Regions from separate parts of the Brevibacillus sp. NPDC003359 genome, predicted to be linked through region 1. Evidence: riboswitches for the same ligand, from Rfam matches in the RefSeq annotation. Region 1 holds a riboswitch; the other holds the start of a gene.
The links. Region 1 has a riboswitch for S-adenosylmethionine ahead of ACFYU8_RS22660 (methionine ABC transporter ATP-binding protein). Riboswitches for the same ligand answer to the same signal wherever they lie in the genome.
Positions count from the first base shown of each region.

Region 2: it holds a riboswitch for S-adenosylmethionine, as region 1 does, so the genes downstream of both, ACFYU8_RS16945 (BMP family lipoprotein) here and ACFYU8_RS22660 (methionine ABC transporter ATP-binding protein) in region 1, are expected to answer to the same signal.

Region 1 covers NZ_JBIAOR010000011.1:128,713-131,825, forward strand. Annotated here, with positions in the region: gene ACFYU8_RS22655 (LCP family protein) at 1-946, shown strand, start outside; SAM riboswitch class I at 1,128-1,244, shown strand; gene ACFYU8_RS22660 (methionine ABC transporter ATP-binding protein) at 1,344-2,357, shown strand; gene ACFYU8_RS22665 (methionine ABC transporter permease) at 2,358-3,023, shown strand; gene ACFYU8_RS22670 (MetQ/NlpA family ABC transporter substrate-binding protein) at 3,083-3,113, shown strand, end outside.
Region 2 covers NZ_JBIAOR010000005.1:265,841-268,953, reverse strand. Annotated here, with positions in the region: gene ACFYU8_RS16950 (methyl-accepting chemotaxis protein) at 1-684, shown strand, start outside; SAM riboswitch class I at 966-1,088, shown strand; gene ACFYU8_RS16945 (BMP family lipoprotein) at 1,289-2,317, shown strand; gene ACFYU8_RS16940 (ABC transporter ATP-binding protein) at 2,424-3,113, shown strand, end outside.

The DNA of each region.
Region 1 (3,113 bases):
GATGGCTACGACAGCAGGATATTACGGATACTCTTTTTATCAATTTGCTCAAAATATTCAAGAACCCAACATCGCACCGCCTAGTGGTGGGAATTCCACCAAAGCAGCAGAAATACCAGAGTGGGATGGCAAGGAACGTGTCAACATCTTGTTGATGGGAGTAGACCGCAGAGGAATGAAAAATAACGGGCTTCCTCGTTCTGACTCCATGATGCTGGTCAGCATCGATCCTACGGGGAAACGTTATGACATGTTTTCAATCCTGCGTGATACGTATGTAGATATTCCAGGTAGAGGTAGCTCGCGGATCAATTCTGCGATTGTAGAAGGTGGACCTGAGCTGGCAATGGAAACGGTTAGTCAGTTCACTGGAATTCCAGTAGATCGTTACGTGATTACTGACTTTGAAGGCTTCAAGGCTCTGATTGATGCAGTGGGCGGAGTCGAGATCGATGTAGAAAAAAATATGTATTATCATGACCCGACAGACAAAGGTGTGTACGATATTAATCTGAAAAAAGGTCTGCAAAAGCTGGATGGAGACAAAGCCTTACAATATGTCCGTTTCCGCCATGATGCGACCTCAGATTATACACGGACGGAGCGACAACGCAAATTGATGTCGGCTGTCGTGAATCAGATGAAGAATGGCACGACGTTGATTCAGCTTCCTACGATTTTGAAGGAAGTAACCCCGTATGTTCAAACCAACATTAGTTCGGTGGATATGCTGAAGCTGTCTGCACTCGGATTAAAGTTGGACACGCTACAGCCGGGCAATTATCAATTGCCACCAATGGGGATGTTCCGTGAATCGAACCGAGCAGGTTCTGTTTTGATTCCAGATGTCGATCAGATTCAGTCTTTTATCCAAGAAAAAATAGCCCCTCCTACAGAAACTTCAGATAAACCCGTGGGAGAGAAAGAAAGCAGCACGCAAAACTAAGCGTGCTGTTTTTTGTATTTTGGGAAAGACTAACCATGATTTTCTACCATTATCCGCAACGGCGTCATGGATTAAAAAACTTTTCCTTCTATTACTATTGACGTGATATTTCCGAAAAGGATATAATCCGTTTTGTATCATGATGAAAACAAAAAAACGAACATAATATACGTAGATATCTTTCTTATTAAGAGAGGCGGAGGGACAGGCCCTATGAAGCCCGGCAGCCGGTTCATTTTCGAATGAACGTCGCGGTGCCAATTCCTACAGGATCATTTGGATCTTGTATAGATGAGAAAGGTGGATGCGAACGTATACATTGCGTTGCAGCCCCTTTTTCGTTTGTGAAAAAGGGGTTTTTATATTTTATCAAGATTGTGGTCGGGAGGTGGATGCGTTGATCCAACTGCGTCATTTGCATAAAAGCTATCAAGTACAAGGTAAAACCATCCCAGCGTTAACGGGGATCGACCTTTCCATAGAGCAAGGAGAAATATACGGGATTATCGGACACTCAGGTGCAGGAAAAAGTACGTTGATCCGGTGCATCAATTTGCTAGAGCGCCCAACTTCGGGGGAAGTTATTGTAGACGGCGTCGATTTGACAAAGCTGGCTGAAGGGAAGCTGCAAGAAAAACGCCGCGCAATCGGCATGATTTTTCAGCACTTTAACTTGCTGTCTTCGTCGACAGTCGGCGAAAATGTCGCGTTTCCGCTCAAGCTGGCGAAGCGTCCGAAGGCAGAGATAGATAAGAAAGTAAACGAGTTGCTGAAGCTGGTTGGCTTGGAGGCACATAAGGACAAATATCCGACCCAGCTGTCTGGCGGACAGAAGCAGCGTGTCGGGATTGCCCGGGCGCTCGCAAATGATCCAAAAGTGCTGCTCTGTGACGAAGCTACGTCGGCTCTCGATCCGCAGACGACGAACTCCATTCTGGCACTCCTCTTGGACATCAACCGTAAGTTGGGGTTGACCATTGTGTTGATTACCCACGAGATGCACGTCATTCGCTCCATTTGTGATCGTGTCGGCGTGATTGATGGAGGAAAGATCGTCGAGTCAGGTAACGTACTGGATGTCTTCCTTCGTCCGAAGCATCCAACGACACAAGAATTCGTGGAACAAGTAGCGGATTCTACTGAACTGCGTGAAGCAGTCGAGCACGAAAAAGCCTCGGGGAACCGCACGATCGCTCGTGTTACTTTCCTCGGTGAAAAAACGTATCAGCCGATTCTATTCCAAACGATGCAAGAGACAGGTACGGTCTTCAGCATTTTGCAGGGAACGATCTCTCGCATGAAGGATACGCCGTATGGTCAGTTGGTGATCGAGCTGGAAGGCGATGTCGCACAGAATCAAAAGACCATCGAGACGCTGCGCCAACGTGGCTTGGAAGTAGAGGTGATATAAATGGACTGGACATTCGAAAATGTGGATTGGGCTGAAATCGGTGTAGGTACGATGGATACGCTCACGATGCTTGGTTTTTCCACTCTGTTTACCGTCCTGATTGGTTTGCCGCTGGGAATCATTCTGTTCTTGACCTCACGCGGACAGCTTCTGCAAAACCGCTCTTTTTATACGATCGCATCATTCGTGGTCAATGTATTGCGCTCGGTACCGTTTATCATATTGATGATTTTGCTGATTCCTGTGACGAAAATGATCGTAGGAACTTCACTCGGCGTACTTGGTGCTATTCCGCCGCTCGTATTCGGTGCCGCTCCGTTTTTCGCGCGTTTGGTGGAAACCTCTCTGCGTGAGATTGATAAAGGCGTGATTGAGGCTGCACAATCCATGGGAGCTTCTAATTGGCAGATCGTCTGGAATGTCCTTTTGCCAGAGTCTAGATCAGGATTGATCGCGGGCATTACGATCACGACGGTTACGCTGGTCTCCTACACTGCGATGTCTGGAGTAATTGGCGGTGGTGGTTTGGGTGACTTGGCGATCCGATACGGTTATCAGCGTTTCCAAACCGATGTCATGATTGTGACTGTTGTTATTTTGCTGGTGTTGGTACAGATCTTACAATCGCTGGGGGACCGTCTGGTTCTGAAGTTCAGCCGTAAGTAGGATTTTTCCATATAGGGTTTCAAATGATAAGATAAATACATGCAAGGGGGAAATCATTCATGAAAAAGCTAGTCGTATCTGTACTTTCTA
Region 2 (3,113 bases), on a different contig from region 1:
CAACAAAACAACCGTCGTCTGGCAGATAGCGTTCAGATGATGAACGAGCTGTCCTCGCAGATGGAGCAAATTGTGCAAGCAGTCAATGTAGCAGCTTCTACGATTCATCAGCTCAATCGGCAGGCGAATCGCGTAGAGGAAATTGTCGGCGCTATTAATCAGATCGCGACACAAACGAATCTCTTGGCACTGAATGCGGCGATTGAATCGGCGCGTGCAGGCGAGCATGGTAGAGGATTTGCTGTTGTAGCGGATGAGGTACGCAAGCTGGCAGAACAAAGCGCGACAGCTACGCAGGAAATTACCGACATTCTCAAGTCTCTGCACCAGGAAAGCGAAAATGCGGTTCAGCATATGAGCAATGGCGAGAATTCTGTTGCAAAAGGCCGAGAGTTGGCAGTGAAAACAGTGGCGTCAATCGAAGCGGTACGCGCTGGGATGATGGCGTTCTTGGAAGCGGCTGATCAAGTAAGCTCCAGCATGGACCGGGTAAAAGTGCGCTCCGGAGAGGTTGCCATCGAGATGTCGACTATTACAGCTGTAACCGAGGAATCAGTTGCCAACTTAGAAGAGCTGTTTGCGACAGCCGAAAACCAGCATCAAAAAGTGCGTGAGATTACGGAAGAGCTGGGCGAGCTGAATACGTTGTCTCATCGTCTCCAGCAAACCTTCCATGTAAATTAATTAAAGGTTGTTTAAAAAGTCGTATTTTGATCACGAAGTAGTTCTGAAAGCTGATTCGGCATCGAAATTGACGTTCACCTTCGAAGTCCGGTGCTCATGTAGGTCTCCTACACTCCGCTCCTCCTTCTTCAGGTTCTCGCCAATTTCTCGGTGCTGAAAAGACGACTTTTTAAACTTCAACTTCGGTTCACTTATAGAAGTATTTGGAATTGAGAAAAAAGAATTGATTTTTTGAACCATTCTGCTAGAATGAATTCCATTGTAACTATATATATTCACCTACCTTATCAAGAGCGGCGGAGGGACTGGCCCGATGATGCCCGGCAACCACTGGACATGTGTATACATGAACAGAAAGGTGCCAATTCCTGCAAAACCTGTACCATGGTTTTGACAGATGAGGAAGAGAACGGCTTCGTACGCAAACTCTTCCTCCGGGAAGAGTTTTTTTGTTGTATTTGTAAAGGGAAGGGAGGAATAAACGAACGATAAATTAATTTTATAAGAGAATATTCGTAAATAGTATTGAAAAAATGGGTAAAAAGCCGTACATTACCTAATAGGATAAAGAAAAACGCAAAGTTCGGATGGGGAGAGATACATCATGAAGAAGTTATTGCTGGCATTAACGACATTCGCAGTATTGGCAACAGGGTGCTCGACTGGCACAAATGCACCTGCAGATCAGCCAGGAGGACAAGCAACAGGACAAGAGGGCGCGGGTAAAAAGCGAATTGCCTTGATTTTGCCCGAGAAAATCGGTGTGAATCCATTCTTCCAACAAATGGATGAAGGTGCGAAGAAAGCCGCGCAAGAGCTGGGCGCAGAAGTAAAAACGATTGAATCTACGGACCATGGAGCGATTGAAGAGAATCTGCGCGTGGCTGTTGCAGAAAATTATGATTTGATCATCACTTCTTCCTTTACAGCAGAGGATGCATTGAAGAAAGTAGCTACCGAAAATCCTGACCGCAATTTTGCGATTATTGATACCGTCGTCGATTTGCCAAACGTTCGCAGTGTTACCTTCCGCGAACAGGAAGCGGCTTACCTGGTGGGAGCAGCAGCAGGTCTGGCAACGAAAACGAACAAAGTCGGTATGGTTGTCGCTCTTGATATTCCGCAGTTGAAAAAATGGACAGTTGGCTTCGAAGAGGGCTTGAAAGCGACGAATCCAAATGCAGAGCTGATGGTCAACTATGTAGGAAGCTTCACTGACCCGGCAAAAGCGAAGGAATTGGCTTTGCTCCAGGCTTCCAAAGGCGCTGACTTCATTAACGGTGCAGCAGCAGTAGGCGACCTCGGCGTTTTCGAAGCGGCGAAGGAAAAAGGCTTCTTCACAGCAGGTCAGGACGTTGACCGTACGACGATTGATCCAGAGCATATTGTTCTGTCCCAATTGAAAGGGACCGACGCGGCAGCTTATGAAACGGTGAAGAACTTTGTAGAAGGAACGTTCAAACCAGGTGTGGTTGCGTATGGCTTGAAGGAAAAAGGCGTAGGCGTAACCTATGTAACGCATGAAAGCAAAACGCCTCTGAACGCTTTTATTGGTCAAGAAGTGGTGGATAAAGTGAAAGCGATCAGCGATGAGATTGTAGCGGGCACCCGCCAAGTACCAGACAAGTTCTAAATACGCACGTAAAAAAGCTTGTGCACAGTGATGGATGTGACCGACTACGGCTGTGTAGTCGGTCTTCCATTTTCATAAAAGGACGTACAGAAATGAGGGAGTGGGAATGACCGATCGCTTGGAAATGAGGGCCATGACCAAGAAGTACGGAGATTTTACCGCCAACGACAAGGTGTCGTTCTCACTGGCAGCAGGAGAAGTCCACGCGATTGTCGGGGAAAATGGAGCGGGCAAAACGACACTGATGCGGATGCTGTACGGGATGGAGCAGCCGACGTCGGGAGAGATCGTGTTAAATGGCAAGCCAGTCGTTTTTCGCGGACCAGAGGACGCGATTCGAAATGGAATCGGGATGGTTCACCAGCACTTTATGCTCTTCGGAGAATTCAGTGTGACTGAAAATATCGTGATCGGCTACGAGCCGAAGCAAGCGGGTTTTTTCAAAAGAAATGACGCGAATGACAAGGTGCGGGCGCTTAGTGAGCAGTATCGCATTCCGATTCATCCGCAGGCCAAGGTAGCGAGTTGCTCGATTGGGGAACAGCAACGGGTCGAAATTCTTAAGGTCCTGTATCAGGGAGCGGATATTATCGTGCTGGACGAGCCGACCGCTGTCCTTACCCCGTTGGAGGTACGCGACTTGCTGCAAACGATTCGAAACCTGGCGGAGAGTGGCAAGAGCGTCATTTTGATTACGCATAAGTTACAGGAGGTCATGGAGGTAGCAGATCGTATTACGGTGCTGCGCGGAGGCAAGGTGACGGGAACTGTTTCTCGGGACGAGACGAACGCGGAC